Regions from separate parts of the Streptomyces sp. NPDC053665 genome, predicted to be linked through region 1. Evidence: riboswitches for the same ligand, from Rfam matches in the RefSeq annotation. Region 1 holds a riboswitch; the other holds the start of a gene.

Region 1 (9,205 bases):
GCCGAACTCGGGCAGCCGCTTCCTGCTGGACGGTGATCTGACGACGGCCGGGCGGCACCCGCAGAGCGACATCTTCCTGGACGACGTGACCGTCTCCCGGCGGCACGTGGAGTTCCGCCGCGCCCAGGACGGCTCGTTCACGGTGGCCGACGTCGGCAGCCTCAACGGCACCTACGTCAATCGCGAGCGGATCGACCAGGTCGCCCTGAACAACGGCGACGAGGTGCAGATCGGCAAGTACCGGCTGGTCTTCTACGCGAGCCAGCGGGGCTACTGAGCCCGCTGCCGCTCCCGGGACCGGTGAAGGTCCGTCCGTCAGGGAAGGTCCATGCGTCGAACACCGAGCGGCGGTGCCGGACACGGCGCCGCCGCCACGGACAGTGGCGGGCTGATGAGCATCGGCACGGTGCTGACCGTGCTGCGCGACGAGTTCCCCGAGGTCACCGTCTCCAAGATCCGCTTCCTGGAGTCGGAGGGCCTCATCGAACCGCAGCGGACCCCCTCGGGGTACCGCAAGTTCAGCGCCCGGGACGTGGAGCGCCTCGGGCACGTCCTGAGGATGCAGCGCGACCACTACCTGCCCCTGAAGGTCATCCGGGAGCACCTGGAGGCCATGGAGCGGGGTGAGGCCGTCCAGCTGCCCGTCGTGGGCCGTCAGCGCGACGGGGAGCCGGTGCCCGAGACGTCCGAGGGGCCGACGGCGGCCCGGATCGGGCGTGCCGAGCTGCTCGCCGCCGCCGGCATCGAGGAGCAGGAGCTCCAGGAGTGGGAGTCCTACGGGCTGCTCACTCCACTGGAGGACGGGACCTTCGACGCCGAGGCGGTGACGGTCGCGGAGCTGGTCGGAGAGCTGGGGCGGTTCGGGATCGAGCCCCGGCACCTGCGGGCGATGAAGGCCGCCGCCGACCGTGAGGCGGGGCTCGTGGACCAGGTGGTGGCCCCGCTGAGGCGGCACCGCAACCCGCAGACCAGGGCGCACGCGGAGGCCCGGACGAAGGAGCTGGCGGGACTCACGGTGAAGCTGCACGCCGCTCTGGTGCGGACGGCGCTCGGCGTGCGGCAGCCCTGACGGGCGGGACGCCGGGGCCGGGACAGGGCGCCCGATCCGGGCCCGACTACCCAAACATCCCGGGCACGGCCTAGGGTTGCTGTGTGAACGAGCTCGATGTCGTAGGTGTCCGGGTGGAAATGCCCTCCAACCAACCGATCGTGCTGCTGCGTGAAGTGGGAGGCGACCGTTACCTCCCCATCTGGATCGGACCGGGGGAGGCGACGGCGATCGCCTTCGCCCAGCAGGGCATGGCTCCGGCGCGACCGCTGACCCACGACCTGTTCAAGGACGTGCTGGAGGCCGTCGGCCAGGAGCTCACGGAAGTGCGCATCACGGACCTGCGTGAGGGCGTCTTCTACGCGGAGCTGGTCTTCGCCAGCGGTGTCGAGGTGAGTGCCCGCCCCTCCGACGCCATAGCGCTCGCGCTGCGCACCGGCACGCCGATCTACGGCAGTGACACGGTGCTCGACGACGCCGGCATCGCGATCCCGGACGAGCAGGAGGACGAGGTCGAGAAGTTCCGCGAGTTCCTCGACCAGATCTCTCCGGAGGACTTCGGCAGCAGCAGCCAGTGAGGCTTACGGAGGCTGATCCGCACAGCTGTGCGCGGCGGGCGAAATGCCCGCATGTGCCGGAGGCGTGTGAGAGCGTCATACCGGTCGCCGCGAGGGCATTCGGCTAGCCTTTCCCCGCGGAGGGGCACGGGAAACCACTCTCAGGGTGATTATCACTCGGCGTGGCGAGTGTGGCGATCGTTGACGCACCCCGGGTGACTGCCTACCGTCGAGAAGGCAGGTCAAGGACGGAGGTCGGCGTGAGAAGCAGCGGCGGCGGTACGGCCGGGGGCGGCCCCGAGCGCAGTCTCAGGGCGAGCGGTCCGTACCCTCCCCCCGGCTCACGGCTCCGCGCGAGCGGGGCGTGTCCCCAGCCCGACAGTGCGGCCGACCACGCTGCGCAGCGACCCGTGGCGGTGCCGAGCAGCGGAGGGACGACGTCCATGGCGTCCGAGCAGATCGGTTACCGCGGCCCCACGGCCTGCGCGGCGGCCGGCATCACCTACCGGCAACTGGACTACTGGGCCCGCACGGGGCTCGTGGAGCCGAGTGTGCGCCCCGCGTACGGGTCCGGGACGCAGCGGCTGTACAGCTTCCGGGACGTGGTCGTCCTGAAGATCGTCAAGCGGTTCCTCGACACCGGGGTCTCGCTGCAGAACATCCGCACGGCGGTGCAGCACCTCAGGGAGCGCGGCTTCAGCGACCTGGAGCGGATGACGCTGATGAGCGACGGCGCCACGGTCTACGAGTGCACCTCCCCCGACGAGGTCCACGCGCTGCTGCAAGGGGGCCAGGGGGTCTTCGGGATCGCCGTGGGCGTCGTGTGGCGGGACGTGGAGAGCGCCCTGTCCCAGCTGCACGGGGAGCGCGTCGACACTGGGGAGACGCTGATCGGCTCCAACCCGGCGGACGAGCTGGCCCGGCGGCGCAACCGCGCGGTCTGAGCGGTCCCGGGCCTCCGGGGCGCCTGGGCAGGGCATTGTCAGTGCGGTAGGGCAGCATCGGAGATGTGAGAACCGCGCCCACGATCCTGCATCTCGACATGGATGCCTTCTTCGCCTCGGTGGAGCAGGCATCCAAACCGAGTCTGCGCGGGAAGGCCGTGGTCGTGGGCGGGCTGGGACCCCGGGGCGTCGTGGCGACCGCCTCGTACGAGGCCCGGGTCTTCGGGGTGCATTCGGCGATGCCCATGGGGCAGGCCCGGCGGCTGGCGCCCCACGCCGCCTATCTCGTGCCGCGCTTCATGTTCTACCGCTCCATCAGCGAGCGGGCCATGGAGCTGCTGCGGGCCCTGTCGCCGCTCGTGGAGCCCCTGAGCCTGGACGAGGCGTTCGTCGATCTGGAGGCCGGGGGAAGGGCCTGGGACGAGCGCTCCGCGCGGCTGGTCGGGGCGCAGCTGCGGGCCGACATCCGCGCCGCCACGGGCCTCACCGGGTCGGTGGGGCTGGCCGCCTCGAAGATGCTCGCGAAGATCGCCTCCGAGCAGGCCAAGCCGGACGGCCTGGTGGTGATCGAGCCGGGGACCGAGCGGGCGATGCTCGGCCCGATGTCCGTGCGGATCCTGCCGGGGGTGGGCCCGGCGACCGGCGACCACCTGCGGCGGGCCGGCATCACCACGGTCGGGGAGATCGTCGAGGCGGGTGAGGACGAACTGGTCCGGCTGCTGGGGAAGGCCCATGGGCACGGCCTGTACGCCATGGCCCTCGCCCGGGACGACCGGCCCGTGGTCGCCGAGCGGGAGGCCAAGTCGGTGTCCGTGGAGGACACCTACGACGTGGACATCCACGACCGGACCAGGGTGGGCCTGGAGGTGCAGCGGCTCGCCGACCGGTGCGTGCGCAGACTGCGGGGAGCCGGGCTGTCGGGACGGACCATCGTGCTGAAGGTGCGGCGCTACGACTTCTCGACCCTCACCCGCTCCGAGACGCTGCGCGGCCCCACGGACGACCCGGCGGTGGTCAGGGAGGCGGCGGCCCGGCTGCTGGACTCCGTCGACACCACGGGCGGAGTGCGGCTGCTCGGAGTGGGCGTCACCGGTCTCGCCGACTACACGCAGGAGGACCTGTTCGCGCAGGCGGCCGGGGAGCGGGCGGAGACGGACGGACCGGCCGAGGAGCGTGCCGCCGTACCGGCCGAGGAGCAGCCGCCGTCGCCGGCCGAGCGGCGCTGGCCCGCCGGGCACGACGTGCGTCACGCCGAGTTCGGGCACGGGTGGGTGCAGGGCAGCGGCCTGGGGCGGGTCACCGTCCGGTTCGAGACGCCCGACTCGGGGCCGGGGCGGGTGCGCACCTTCCGTGTCGACGACCCCCTGCTGGAGCCGGCGGATCCGCTGCCGCTGGTGTTATGCGGACCCGAGGGTGGCGGGGCCGCGCCGGTGCGGGACGGCGAGGAGTGCGGGGGAGCGGCCGCGGGGGAGGGCTGTGCGGCTGCCGGGCCGGAGGGCCGGCCGTCCGGGGCCGTGCGGGCGTAGGGCGGCGGGCCCGGGGCGCTGCCCGGGCCGGGCGCTGCTCAGGCCTTCGTCTCGTCCGTGCCCGCCAGCCTGCCGAAGTCGCGGTCCGGGAGCGGGGGCGGGGCGGCGATGTCCAGACCGTAGTGGTGGTAGAGCTGGAGTTCCTGCTCCGGGGAGAGGTGGCGGCCCACGCCGAAGTCGGGGGCGTCCTTGATGAGGGCGCGTTCGAAGGGCACGTGCAGCGCGCCCTCGATCAGCTCGCTGGGCTCGAGCGGGACGAACGCGTCCCTGCTGAACAGACCGGTGCGTATCGCCGCCCACTCCGGCTCGCCCGTGGCGTCGTCGAGGTACACCTCGTCGATGGTGCCGATCCTGGTGCCGTTGCGGTCGAACGCCTTGCGGCCGATCAGACTGCGCGGATCGATGTCGGTACGCACGGGCCCTCCACATGGTCGCAAGTCACCTGTAGACCTAACAAAACGGTACAAGCGGGGATGCGGCCACTCGAAGGCTCGTGCGTTGACCTCGCTGGTACGCTGACAGCGGCTGCTGACCCCGTGCGGGAGAGTCCTCCAGACACCATCGGAGGCGCCGAAGGAGCAAATCCTCCCCGGAATCTCTCAGGCACACGTACCGCACGGACGAGGTCACTCTGGAAAGCAGGGCGGGTGTCGACGGCTTCCGCTCTCACCGACGGTGAAAACCGGACGCCTTCGGGCGATCCGGTGAAGCTCTCAGGTTGAGATGACAGAGGGGGAGGCCGTCCGGGTACCCGCGCCGTGGTGCCCCTCGCAGGTCGCGTCAGACCAGGAGGCCTCCGCAATGACCGCCCACCGCATTCCGCTCTCCGAACTCGAAGAGGCAGTTCCCTTCGAGCAGCGTCACATCGGGCCCGACCACGAGGCCTGTGCCAAGATGCTGGCCCACGTCGGCTACGGCTCGCTGGACGAGCTGACGGCCGCCGCGGTCCCGGCCGTGATCAAGAGCGCCGAGGCGCTGGACCTGCCGGGCGCCCGCAGCGAGGCCGAGGTGATCGCCGAGCTGCGTTCCCTCGCCGACCGCAACCAGGTCCTCGGTTCGATGATCGGCCTGGGCTACTACGGCACCCACACGCCGCCCGTCGTGCTGCGCAACGTCATGGAGAACCCGTCCTGGTACACGGCCTACACGCCGTACCAGCCGGAGATCTCGCAGGGCCGGCTCGAGGCGCTGCTGAACTTCCAGACCATGGTCGCCGACCTGACCGGACTGCCGACCTCGGGCGCCTCGCTGCTCGACGAGGGCACCGCGGCCGCCGAGGCCATGGCCCTGTCGCGGCGCCTGGGCAAGAACAAGAAGGGCCTGTTCCTGGTCGACGCGGACGCGCTGCCGCAGACCATCGCGGTCATCGAGACCCGGGCCGAACCGGCCGGGGTCGAGGTCGTCGTGGCCGACCTCGGTGACGGCATCCCCGCCGAGATCGCCGAACGCGAGATCAACGGCGTACTGATCCAGTACCCGGGTGCCTCCGGAGCCGTGCGGGACATCAAGCTCGTCATCGACCAGGCGCACGAGCTCGGGGCCCTCGTCACCGTCGCCGCCGACCTGCTCGCGCTGACGCTGCTGAAGTCCCCGGGCGAGCTCGGTGCGGACATCGCGGTCGGCACGACGCAGCGCTTCGGCGTCCCCATGGGCTTCGGCGGTCCGCACGCCGGCTACATGGCCGTCCAGGACAAGATGGCGCGCAGCCTGCCCGGGCGGCTCGTCGGCGTGTCCGTCGACGTCGACGGGAACCGGGCCTACCGGCTGGCGCTGCAGACCCGTGAGCAGCACATCCGCCGGGAGAAGGCCACCAGCAACATCTGCACCGCGCAGGTGCTGCTCGCCGTCATGGCCGGCATGTACGCCGTCTACCACGGCCCCGACGGCCTCAAGGGCATCGCGCAGCGCACCCACCGGTACGCCACCGTCCTCGCCGCCGGGCTCGCGAACGGCGGCGTCGAGGTCGTGCACGGCTCGTACTTCGACACCGTGACCGCGCGGGTCGAGGGCCGGGCCGCCGACGTCGTGGCCGCCGCCCGGGACAACGGGGTCAACCTGCGCCTCGTCGACGCCGACCACGTCTCCGTCGCCTGCGACGAGACCACCACCCGCGCCCAGCTGCGCGCCGTTTGGGCGGCCTTCGGCGTCGAGGGCAGTGTGGAGACCCTGGACGCCGCCGCCGAGGACGTCCTCCCGGCCGCCGTGCTGCGCACCGACGACTACCTGACCCACCCCGTCTTCCACCAGCACCGCTCGGAAACGGCCATGCTGCGCTACCTGCGCAAGCTGGCCGACCGGGACTACGCGCTCGACCGCGGCATGATCCCGCTGGGCTCCTGCACCATGAAGCTCAACGCGACCACGGAGATGGAGCCGGTCACCTGGCCCGAGTTCGGGCAGCTGCACCCCTTCGCTCCCGCCGAGCAGGCCGCGGGGTACCTCACCCTCATCCACGAGCTCGAGGACCGCCTCGCCGAGGTCACCGGCTACGACAAGGTCTCCCTGCAGCCCAACGCCGGTTCGCAGGGCGAGCTGGCCGGTCTGCTCGCCGTCCGCGGCTACCACCGCGCCAACGGCGACGAGCAGCGCACCATCTGCCTGATCCCGTCGTCCGCGCACGGCACCAACGCGGCCAGCGCCGTGATGGCCGGCATGAAGGTCGTCGTCGTGAAGACCGCCGAGGACGGCGAGATCGACGTCGAGGACCTGCGGGCGAAGATCGAGCAGTACCGCGACCAGCTGGCCGTGCTCATGATCACCTACCCGTCCACCCACGGGGTGTTCGAGGAGCACGTCGCCGACATCTGCGCGCAGGTGCACGAGGCGGGCGGCCAGGTCTACGTCGACGGGGCCAACCTCAACGCGCTCGTCGGCCTCGCCAAGCCCGGGCACTTCGGCGGCGACGTCTCGCACCTGAACCTGCACAAGACGTTCTGCATCCCGCACGGCGGCGGCGGTCCGGGCGTCGGCCCGGTGGCGGTGCGCGAGCACCTCGCGCCGTACCTGCCGAACCACCCGCTCCAGCCCGAGGCCGGTCCCGAGACGGGCGTCGGACCCATCTCGGCGGCTCCCTGGGGCTCGGCCGGCATCCTGCCCATCTCGTGGGCCTACGTCCGGCTCATGGGCGGTGAGGGGCTGAAGCGCGCCACGCAGGTGGCCGTCCTCAGCGCCAACTACATCGCCAAGCGGCTGGAGCCGCACTACCCGGTGCTCTACACCGGCCCGGGCGGGCTCGTGGCGCACGAGTGCATCATCGACCTGCGTCCGCTGACCAAGGCGACCGGTGTGAGCGTCGACGACGTGGCCAAGCGGCTGATCGACTACGGCTTCCACGCGCCGACGATGTCGTTCCCCGTGGCCGGGACGCTGATGATCGAGCCGACCGAGTCGGAGGACCTGGCCGAGCTCGACCGGTTCTGCGAGGCGATGATCGCCATCCGCGCGGAGATCGAGAAGGTCGGCTCCGGCGCCTGGCCCGCGGAGGACAACCCGCTGCGCGGTGCCCCGCACACCGCCGGTGCCCTCGCCGGCGCGTGGGAGCACGCCTACAGCCGCGAGGAGGCCGTGTTCCCGGCCGGGGTGTCGGCCGCCGACAAGTACTGGCCGCCGGTCCGCCGCATCGACCAGGCCTACGGCGACCGCAACCTGGTCTGCTCGTGCCCGCCGCTGGACGCGTACGAGGACTGATCCGGCCGGCCGGACCACACGGTTCCAGGGAGGGGCTCCGCGGGTGCGGGGCCCCTCCCGGCATGTCGGATGCCGGCCGCCCCGGCGGGACGGACCCGGTGAGGGAGACCGCCGGTCCGGGTGTCACGCCGGGTAGGCGTGGGTCTGCGTCGCCTTGACCGCCGCCCACACCGGTGCCCCGGGGTGCAGATCGAGTTCCGCCGCCGCCACCGTGGTCAGGTCGGCGGTGAGGGGGAGTTCGCCGGTGAGGTCGGCGCGGATCTGGTCGCCGTGCGTCTCCAGCCCGGCGACCTCGCAGCGCCACAGGTTGCGGGCGCTGGAGCCGGCCGGGCGCTCGCGGTACAGCGTCACCGCGCCCGGCGGGAACGCCACGAAGACCGGCCCGGACAGCTCCTCGGTGGTGGTGAGGGCGGGGCCCGCGGAGAGCCGGACGGTGTGGCCCTCGGCCCGGCCCCGGTAGAGGTTGAGGCCGACGAGCCGGGCGATGTAGTCGGTCCGGGGGTGGCGGGCGATGTCCGCGGGCGTGCCCTCCTGGACGACCGCCCCGTCCTCGACGACGACCAGGCGGTCGGCCAGCACCATGGCGTCCAGCGGGTCGTGGGTGACCAGCACGGCCACGGCCTCGAACGCGGCGAGGTGCCGGCGCAGCTGGGCGCGCACCTCCAGCCGGGTCCGGGCGTCGAGGGCGGCCAGCGGCTCGTCCAGGAGCAGCAGGCGGGGCTCCGTCGCCAGGGCCCGGGCCAGGGCCACGCGCTGGGCCTGGCCCCCGGAGAGACGGCGGGGTTTGACCCCGGCGTGGTCCGCGAGGCCCATGCGGTCCAGCCACTCGGCGGCCCGGGCTCGGGCCTCGGCCTTGCCGGCGCCCCGGCAGCGCGGGCCGAAGGCCACGTTGTCCAGGGCGGTCAGGTGCGGGAACAGCAGGTAGTCCTGGAAGACGACGCCCACGGGCCGGGCCTCGGGCGGCGAGCCGTCCAGCGCCGTGCCGTCCAGACGCAGATGCCCGGAGGTGAGGGGGACGAGGCCCGCCAGCGCGCGCAGGGCGGTCGTCTTTCCGGCGCCGTTCGGGCCGAGCAGGGCCACGACGTCGCCCGGGGCGGCGGCCAGCGTGACGTCCAGCCGGAACCCGCCCCGGTCGACGAGGAGACGGGCGTCGAGCCCTTGGAGGGGGCGCCTGGGCGTGTCGTCGTCGGGACCGGTCATGGGTGTGTCGTCCAGAGGTCGGAGGGGCCGTCGTCGGGCAGTCGGCGATCGGCCCGGTGGGGGGAGCGCGCCCGGCCGCGCGTGCGGGGGGTCACGACGCCGTCATCCACCGGTCGCGCAGGGCCGCCAGCACGGCGATGGACACCGCCAGCAGCACGAGGCTGAGGGCGATCGCCGCCGCCGGGTCGTTCTGCAGGGCCAGGTAGACGGCCAGCGGCATGGTCTGCGTGCGGCCGGGGAAGT
Region 2 (9,205 bases), on a different contig from region 1:
GGCCCCGGTCGCGCTGGCCGGCCAGGGCCTGCTGCGGCGTGACGTCGAGGAGGAGCAGGTGCAGGGCGCCGCCCCGGCGGCGTGCCTCGCGGGCGATCCAGCGGCGCACCCACGCCTGGGTGCCGCAGTCGTGCACCACGAGTCCTTCGCCGGTGCGCAGGGCGCGGCGCAGCCCGGCGTAGTGGGAGAGGCGGACCAGCGGGCGGTAGACCCCGTAGGGCAGGAAGCGGGGCACGCGGCGCTCCCAGCGGTCGCGGGCGTCCTGGGAGTCGACGCGCCGGCCCGGGACGGCGCGCCGCATCAGCGTGGACTTGCCGCTGCCGGGCAGCCCGGTGACCACGACGACGTCGCGGGAGCCGAACACCAGCGTGCGGGGACCGCGCCCGGCGCGCTCGCGCAGGTCACGGACGGTGGGCGCCGGCACCGGGCCCCGGGCCGCCCGGGCCGGCACCGCCGGCTGCCCGGGCAACGCGATGCCCGTGGTCGCGGCGTACGCCCTGGTCCTGTTCACCGTGATCGTCCTCCCCTGGAGCCAGGTACGCCGGTACCGTCCCCGCCGAGTGTAAAGAGAAGGTAATGCCGCAGGCCTCTCATTTCGGTCCGGTTCCTGCAACAGGGCTGCCACAGCTCTCCGGGCCCGGCGCGCGGGACGGCGCACTTGCTGAGAAAGGTCCCCCTGCCGCGCCGGAAGGATGCGTGCAATGATGTGCGCGCCAACTGCATACCGGCCGTTTGAATCCGCGCGGGAGAGTTCCCAGCACCGCTGACGCTGGGGCGCCGAAGGAGCAAGTCCCTCCCTTGAATCTCTCAGGCCCCGTTACCGCGCGGGCGAGGCACATCTGAAAAGCGGGCCGCTGCCAGGGCGGTCCCACCCAAGGTGCAAGCCATGGACCGGCGCGGTCATGGCGAACCTCTCAGGTTCCGATGACAGATGGGGAGGAACGACCTCGCCCCCGTCATCGCCTTGGGAGACGACCGACCGTGAGCAGTACAGGAGAACTCCGTCACACCGCGCTCGATGCCCTGCATCGTTCGCTCGGCGCGACGATGACCGACTTCGCCGGCTGGGACATGCCCCTGCGCTACGGCTCCGAGCGCGACGAGCACCTCGCCGTGCGCACCAGGGCCGGGCTGTTCGACCTCTCCCACATGGGCGAGATCACCGTCACCGGCCCGCAGGCCGCCGCCCTCCTCGACCACGCCCTGGTGGGCAACATCGGCGGTGTGAAGCCGGGCCGCGCCCGCTACACGATGATCTGCCGGGCCGACGGCGGCATCCTCGACGACCTGATCGTCTACCGGCTGGGCGAGACCGAGTTCATGGTCGTCGCCAACGCCTCGAACGCCCAGGCCGTCCTGGACGCGCTGACCGAGCGCGCCGCCGGCTTCGACGCCGAGGTGCGCGACGACCGGGACGCCTACGCGCTGATCGCCGTCCAGGGCCCTGAGTCCCCCGGGATCCTGAAGTCCCTGACCGACGCGGACCTCGACGGGCTGAAGTACTACGCCGGTCTGCCGGGCACCGTCGCCGGGGTCCCCGCCCTGATCGCCCGCACCGGCTACACCGGCGAGGACGGCTTCGAGCTGTTCGTGAAGCCGGAGCACGCCGTCGAGCTGTGGCAGGCGCTGACCGAGGCCGGCGAGGGCGCTGGCCTGGTCCCCTGCGGCCTGTCCTGCCGTGACACGCTCCGCCTGGAGGCGGGCATGCCGCTGTACGGGCACGAGCTGACCACCTCCCTGACGCCCTTCGACGCCGGTCTCGGCCGCGTGGTGAAGTTCGAGAAGGAGGGCGACTTCGTGGGCCGCGAGGCCCTGCGCGAGGCCGCCGCCCGGGCCGAGCAGAACCCGCCGCGCGTGCTCGTCGGCCTGGTCGCCGAGGGCCGCCGCGTCCCCCGCGCCGGATACGCCGTGGTCGCGGGCGGCGAGGTGATCGGCGAGGTCACCTCCGGCGCCCCCTCCCCCACCCTGGGCAAGCCGATCGCCATGGCCTACGTCGACGCCGCGCACGCCGCGCCCGGCACGCCCGGCGTGGGTGTGGACATCCGGGGCAGTCACGAGCCGTACGAGGTCGTGGCGCTGCCGTTCTACAAGCGGCAGAAGTAGACACTGGCCGTGGGCCGCCTGTGCGGCCCGGCCACCGTCACCCGGTTCACCAGCAGTCTCCCGTCCCCCTTTTTCACAGCACTCCCGCGCGTACAGGAGAATTCAGGCCATGAGCAACCCCCAGCAGCTGCGCTACAGCAAGGAGCACGAGTGGCTGTCGGCCGCCGAGGACGGCGTGTCGACGGTCGGCATCACGGAGCACGCGGCCAACGCGCTCGGCGACGTGGTCTTCGTCCAGCTCCCCGAGGTCGGTGACACGGTGTCCGCGGGCGAGACCTGCGGCGAACTGGAGTCGACCAAGTCGGTGTCCGACCTGTACTCGCCGGTCTCCGGTGAGATCACCGAGGTCAACGAGGACGTCGTGAACGACCCCTCGCTGGTGAACTCGGCCCCCTTCGAGGGCGGCTGGCTGTTCAAGGTGCGCGTCACGGACGAGCCGGGCGACCTGCTCTCCGCCGACGAGTACACCGCGTTCTCCGCCGGCTGAGGAGTCGTAGCCGTATGTCCGTCCTGAACACCCCCCTGCACGAGCTCGACCCGGCCGTGGCCGCCGCGGTCGACGCCGAGCTGCACCGTCAGCAGTCCACGCTCGAGATGATCGCCTCGGAGAACTTCGCCCCGGTCGCGGTCATGGAGGCGCAGGGCTCGGTCCTGACCAACAAGTACGCCGAGGGCTACCCGGGCCGCCGCTACTACGGCGGCTGCGAGCACGTCGACGTGGTCGAGCAGATCGCGATCGACCGCGTGAAGGAGCTGTTCGGCGCCGAGCACGCCAACGTGCAGCCGCACTCCGGCGCCCAGGCCAACGCGGCCGCCATGTTCGCGCTGCTCAAGCCGGGCGACACCATCATGGGCCTGAACCTCGCCCACGGCGGTCACCTGACCCACGGCATGAAGATCAACTTCTCCGGCAAGCTCTACGACGTCGTCGCCTACCACGTGGGCGACGACGGCCGGGTCGACATGGCCGAGGTCGAGCGGCTGGCCAAGGAGTCCCGGCCGAAGCTGATCGTGGCCGGCTGGTCGGCCTACCCGCGCCGGCTGGACTTCGCCGAGTTCCGCCGGATCGCGGACGAGGTCGGCGCGTACCTGATGGTCGACATGGCGCACTTCGCCGGGCTGGTCGCGGCCGGGCTGCACCCCAACCCGGTGCCGCACGCGCACGTGGTCACCACCACGACGCACAAGACCCTCGGCGGCCCGCGCGGCGGTGTGATCCTCTCCACGGCCGAGCTGGCCAAGAAGATCAACTCCGCCGTCTTCCCCGGTCAGCAGGGTGGCCCCCTGGAGCACGTGGTCGCCGCCAAGGCCGTCGCCTTCAAGGTCGCCGCCTCGGACGACTTCAAGGAGCGCCAGCGCCGTACGCTGGAGGGTGCCCGCATCCTGGCCGAGCGTCTGGTGAAGGACGACGTCCGGGCCGTGGGCGTGGACGTCCTGTCCGGCGGCACGGACGTGCACCTGGTCCTGGTCGACCTGCGCGACTCCGAGCTGGACGGGCAGCAGGCCGAGGACCGGCTCCACGAGATCGGCATCACCGTCAACCGCAACGCGATCCCGAACGACCCGCGTCCGCCGATGGTGACGTCCGGTCTGCGGATCGGCACCCCGGCCCTGGCCACCCGCGGCTTCGACGCCGAGGCCTTCACCGAGGTCGCCGACGTCATCGCCGAGGCGCTGAAGCCGTCGTACGACGCGGAGGCCCTCAAGGCCCGGGTGAAGGCCCTGGCCGACCGGCACCCGCTGTACCCGGGTCTGAACAAGTAACGAAGAAACCTTTCGGGCGCCGCGCCGGCCACAAGCGGGCGCGGCGCCCACCCCCTTGGCACCACCCCCGTAGTCAGGAGTTCCCCCGTGGCCATCTCGGTCTTCGACCTGTTCTCGATCGGCATCGGCCCGTCCAGCTCGCACACCGTCGGCCCGATGCGCGCGGCCGGCCTGTTCGTCCGGCGGCTGCGCAACGAGGAGCTCCTCGAGTCCGTGACCTCGGTCCGCGCGGAGCTGTACGGCTCGCTCGGCGCCACCGGCCACGGCCACGGCACGCCCAAGGCGGTCCTGCTCGGCCTGGAGGGCGACTCCCCGCGCACGGTGGACGTGGAGACCGCCGACGAGCGGGTGGAGGCGATCAGGACCGGCGGCCGGCTGAACCTGCTCGGCGAGCACGAGATCGCCTTCTCCTTCGACGACGACATGGTCCTGCACCGCCGCAAGGCCCTGCCGTACCACGCCAACGGCATGACGCTGTGGGCGTACGACGCCTCGGGCGCGGAGCTGCTGACGAAGACGTACTACTCGGTGGGCGGCGGGTTCGTCGTCGACGAGGACGCCGTCGGCGCGGACCGCATCAAGCTCGACGACACCGTGCTGAAGTACCCCTTCCGCACCGGTGACGAGCTGCTGCGCCTCACCGAGGAGACCGGCCTGTCCATCTCCGCGCTGATGCTGGAGAACGAGCGGGCCTGGCGCACCGAGGAGGAGATCCGCGCGGGACTGCTGGAGATCTGGCGCGTGATGCAGGCGTGCGTGGCGCGCGGCATGTCGCGTGAGGGCATCCTGCCCGGCGGTCTGAAGGTGCGCCGCCGGGCCGCCAACACCGCCCGCAAGCTGCGCTCCGAGGGCGACCCGCAGGCCCTGGCCATGGAGTGGATCACCCTCTACGCGATGGCCGTGAACGAGGAGAACGCGGCCGGCGGCCGGGTCGTCACGGCCCCCACGAACGGCGCGGCCGGCATCATCCCGGCGGTGCTGCACTACTACGTGAACTTCGTGCCGGGCGCCGACGAGGAGGGCGTGGTCCGCTTCCTGCTCGCCGCGGGCGCGATCGGCATGCTGTTCAAGGAGAACGCCTCGATCTCCGGCGCCGAGGTCGGCTGCCAGGGCGAGGTCGGCTCCGCCTGCTCGATGGCCGCGGGAGCCCTCGCGGAGGTCCTCGGCGGCTCGCCCGAGCAGGTCGAGAACGCGGCGGAGATCGGCATGGAGCACAATCTCGGGCTCACCTGCGACCCGGTCGGCGGGCTGGTCCAGATCCCGTGCATCGAGCGCAACGGCATGGCGGCGGTCAAGGCCGTCACCGCCGCGCGCATGGCGATGCGCGGCGACGGCTCCCACAAGGTGTCCCTGGACAAGGTCATCAAGACGATGAAGGACACCGGCGCCGACATGTCGGTCAAGTACAAGGAGACGGCCCGGGGCGGGCTGGCGGTGAACATCATCGAGTGCTGAGCGGGCCGGAGGGCACGGCCCGACCGCGTCTCACATCGCGAGAGGGCCGTACCGCGCAACAAGATGGCTGACATCGTTGTACGTGCCATGTTTCGCGCGTGAAAGACCGATCGATGTCCGCTCCTGCCTCCGGTTCAGCCCCGGCACCCGTCAACCCGCGCTCGCGCGTCCTCGTCGCCAGCCTCATCGGCACGACGATCGAGTTCTACGACTTCTACATCTACGCGACGGCCGCGGTGCTCGTCTTCCCGCAGCTGTTCTTCCCGAGCAGCGACCCGACCACCGCGCTGCTGTCGTCCTTCGCGGTCTTCGGCGCCGCGATGGTCGCCCGGCCGGTCGGGGCCGTCGTCTTCGGGCACCTCGGTGACCGTCTCGGCCGCAAGAAGACCCTCGTCGCCTCGCTGCTGACCATGGGCATCGCCACGTTCCTCATCGGCGTGCTGCCCACCTACGCCCAGGCCGGCTGGGTGGCCACCGCGCTGCTGGTGCTGATGCGGCTCGCGCAGGGCTTCGCGCTCGGCGGCGAGTGGAGCGGCGCGGCCCTGGTCGCCACCGAGAACGCCCCGCGCGGCAAGCGGGCCCTGTACGGCACCTTCCCGCAACTGGGCGCCCCGTTCGGCTTCATCATCGGCAACGGGCTGTTCCTGGCCATGGGCGCGCTGCTGCCGTCCGCGGCGGGCGCCGACCCCTCGCAGCCCTCGGACGCCTTCGTCAGCTGGGGCTGGCGGGTGCCGTTCCTCTTCTCCGCCGTGATGGTCGCCATCGGGCTGTGGGTGCGCTCGCGGCTCGTCGAGTCGGCGGTGTTCACCAGGACCCGCGCCACGGGCGGGGTGCGGCGGCTGCCGCTGGCCACGGTGGTGCGCAGCCACGGCAGGCAGCTGGTCCTCGGCACGTTCATCATGCTGGCGACCTACGTGCTCTTCTACCTGATGACGACGTTCTCGCTGAGCTACGGCCGCACCCCCGAGGACGCCGCCGTGCCCGGACTGGGCTACGACTACACCACGTTCGTCCTCATGATGATCTTCGGTGTGCTGTTCTTCGCCGCGTTCACCCTGGTCTCCGGCCCCCTCGCGGACCGCTACGGGCGGCGCACCACCCTCGTCTGGATCACCGCCGCGATCGTCGTGTTCGGGCTGGTCTGGGTGCCGCTGATCGGCCTGGGCACGCCGGGCGTGGTGCTGTGGCTCGTGCTGGGCTTCACCCTGATGGGCCTCACCTTCGGTCCGATGGGCGCGCTGCTGCCCGAGCTGTTCCCGACCAGCGTCCGCTACACCGGGTCGGGCATCTCGTACAACGTCAGTTCGATCCTGGGGGCGGCGGTCGCCCCGTTCATCGCCGTGGCGCTCTGGGAGACCGGGGACGGCTCGCCGTGGCTGGTGGGCGTCTACCTGTCCGGGATGGCGCTGCTCACGCTGGCGGCGCTCCTGCTCGGTAAGGAGACCAGGCACGTCTCCCTGGACGACGGGGAGCCCGGTCCGGCCCCGTCGCAGAGCCCGGCACCCGCCGCCTCCGCCGCTCCCTGAGTCCGTCCGGCGCTCACCTCCGCCGGGCCGCGCGCCTCCGCGCGCCCGGCGTACGGCCGTCGGCGGCGGGCATACAACAACCCTCCACCCGAGTGCACTTCCGCCCCACCGGAACCCGAGGGAGCCCCCCATGCTGCGCGGAATCGACGTGAGCGCCTACCAGTCCTCGTCCTACTCCACGGAGGGCCTGTCCTTCGTCTTCGTCAAGGCGACCGAGGGCCGCTCCTACGTCAACCCGAGACTGGCCGCGCAGACGAAGCGGGCGCGGGACGCCGGACTGGTCGTCGGCTTCTACCACTTCCTGTGGCCCGGCAACCTCACCGACCAGGCCGAGTACTTCCTCGGCAAGGCACCGGACCGGGCGGGCGACGTGCTCGCCGTCGACTGGGAGAGGACCGGCGACGGGACGCGCGCGAGCAACGCCGAGAAGGACCGCTTCCTGCGCAAACTGAAGGAACTGCGCCCGGACAACCGCGTGGTGCTCTACTGCAACCGCGACTTCTGGCTCAACGTCGACACGAGCTCCTACGCGGGCGACGGTCTGTGGATCGCCGACTACGTGAGCGCGGGCAAGCCCCGGATCAAGGCGAAGTGGCGCTTCCACCAGTACACCGACGACCCCCTGGACAGGAACGTCGCCGCCTTCGAGAGCAGGGCGGCCCTGCGCGAGTGGGCCGAGGGCGCGTGAACGGGCCCTAGCCGCGGAAGTCCGCGGTGCGCTCCGGGGACGCCTCCGCGAGCGCCTTGGCGACCTCGTCCGTGCCGGCGCGCAGTCCGTACACCGGGGTGCCGGGCTGCTGGCGCCAGGAGTCGTCGAGGCCGCCCGCGTCGACGGTGTCGAAGCCCAGCTCGTCGATGAGGGCCCGCACCGTGCGCTTGGCCCGCTCGTCGTCGCCGGCCACCGGCAGGGCCATGCGCCCGGGATCGCCGGCCGGGCGGTGGCGGTCCAGGATGTCCTGGGCGTAGGTGCCGTTGAACGCCTTGATCACGGGGTGGCCGAGCTGCCGCTCGGTCCAGCGGCTCTCGGTGAGGCCCTCGTCCTCGATCCCGGCGATCCGGCCGTCGCGCTGCCGGGGGTAGTAGTTGCCGGTGTCGACGACGGCCGCGCCCTCGGCGGCGCCGTCGAGCACACCGGAGGGCAGGTCGGGGACGGCCTTCAGCGGGATGGTCACCACGACCACCTCCGCGCCCCGGGCCGCCTCCTCGACGGGCACGGGCCTCGCGCCGGTCTCCTCGGCCAGGGCCGTCAGCGTGTGCGGTCCGCGGGAGTTGGCGACGGACACGTCGTGACCGAGTGCGGTGAGCCGCCGGGTCAGGTTGCCGCCGATGTTGCCCGCTCCGATGATGCCGATCTTCATGTCCTCGCCTCGCCCTTCCGGGGGTCGGTAACGCCGGCCAAAGGTCTGCGACCGGCGACAACCTCGGCGGCGGGCCGGCTATTCCGCTCCTCGCCCGGACGGCCGAAGACCTCCCCCGGGCACGCCGAAGGGCCCGGTCCGGGCATGGACCGGGCCCCTGGGACGGCGTGCGCCGCGGCGGCCCTACTTGTTCAGGTAGGCCCAGAACTCGTCGAAGCTGAGCTGCTTGTCGCCGTCCAGGTCGCGGGTCTTGATGACGACCTCGGCGACCGACTCGGTGACGTTCCAGTCGCCCGACTGCGCCAGGGCGGTCTTGAACTCGGCAGCGGTGATGTAGCCGTCACCGTCCGTATCGATCCGCTCGAACTGCTTGCGTGCTTCCTCGATGTCCGCCACCGATCCGCCCCTCTTCTCGTGCTGCGCGTCCTCGTGACGCGGGTATGACGGAGGTCAGGTTATCCGCCCGCCGGGAACGCCGGCGCGGCGACCACCGCCGGACCTGGCACGCCTCACCGGAGGACGACGCGCCTCACCGGAAGACGCCGGTGTGGCCGAGGGAGTAGCGGCCGGGCTGCGGGTAGACGGCGAGGCCGTGCGGGCCGCTGCCGACCGCGATGCGGGCGAGCCGGGCCCCGGTGCGGGTGTCGAGGGCGTAGACCTCGGCGTCGTAGCGGCCGGACAGCCACAGCACCTTGCCGTCGGCGGAGACACCGCCCATGTCGGGGCTGCCGCCGCCGGGCAGTTTCCACTTCTTGGTCAGCTCGTTCCGGTGGAAGTCGAAGACGGAGATCGTGCCCTCGCCGCGGTTGGACACGTACATCTCGCGCGAGTCCCGGCTGACGTACAGGCCGTGGGTGCCCTTGCCGGTGGGCAGCAGGGTGGGTTCGGTGAACCGGTCGCCGTCGAGGACCCACATGCCGTCGGCCTTCATGTCCGCGATGTAGAACCGCTTGCCGTCGGGCGAGAGCTTCACGTCCTGCGGCATGGCGCCCTCGAACG

Evidence for each region. Region 1 has a riboswitch for glycine ahead of gcvP (aminomethyl-transferring glycine dehydrogenase). Riboswitches for the same ligand answer to the same signal wherever they lie in the genome.
Region 2: it holds a riboswitch for glycine, as region 1 does, so the genes downstream of both, gcvT (glycine cleavage system aminomethyltransferase GcvT) here and gcvP (aminomethyl-transferring glycine dehydrogenase) in region 1, are expected to answer to the same signal.

What each region holds. Positions count from the first base shown of each region.
Region 1 is NZ_JBVJKK010000006.1:534,675-543,879, reverse strand. Features, by position in the region: gene ACZ6ZN_RS25795 (FHA domain-containing protein) at 1-277, shown strand, start outside; gene ftsR (transcriptional regulator FtsR) at 329-1,069, shown strand; gene ACZ6ZN_RS25785 (bifunctional nuclease family protein) at 1,153-1,626, shown strand; gene ACZ6ZN_RS25780 (MerR family transcriptional regulator) at 1,866-2,549, shown strand; partial or broken gene ACZ6ZN_RS25775 (DNA polymerase IV) at 2,615-4,198, shown strand; gene ACZ6ZN_RS25770 (PRC-barrel domain-containing protein) at 4,114-4,491, opposite strand; glycine riboswitch at 4,605-4,700, shown strand; gene gcvP (aminomethyl-transferring glycine dehydrogenase) at 4,877-7,762, shown strand; gene ACZ6ZN_RS25760 (ABC transporter ATP-binding protein) at 7,886-8,962, opposite strand; gene ACZ6ZN_RS25755 (ABC transporter permease) at 9,054-9,205, opposite strand, start outside.
Region 2 is NZ_JBVJKK010000012.1:21,008-30,212, reverse strand. Features, by position in the region: gene ACZ6ZN_RS32405 (AAA family ATPase) at 1-511, opposite strand, end outside; glycine riboswitch at 734-833, shown strand; glycine riboswitch at 834-941, shown strand; gene gcvT (glycine cleavage system aminomethyltransferase GcvT) at 982-2,103, shown strand; gene gcvH (glycine cleavage system protein GcvH) at 2,213-2,590, shown strand; gene glyA (serine hydroxymethyltransferase) at 2,605-3,867, shown strand; gene ACZ6ZN_RS32385 (L-serine ammonia-lyase) at 3,955-5,322, shown strand; gene ACZ6ZN_RS32380 (MFS transporter) at 5,436-6,848, shown strand; gene ACZ6ZN_RS32375 (glycoside hydrolase family 25 protein) at 6,979-7,536, shown strand; partial or broken gene ACZ6ZN_RS32370 (NADPH-dependent F420 reductase) at 7,544-8,215, opposite strand; gene ACZ6ZN_RS32365 (EF-hand domain-containing protein) at 8,390-8,602, opposite strand; gene ACZ6ZN_RS32360 (YVTN family beta-propeller repeat protein) at 8,736-9,205, opposite strand, start outside.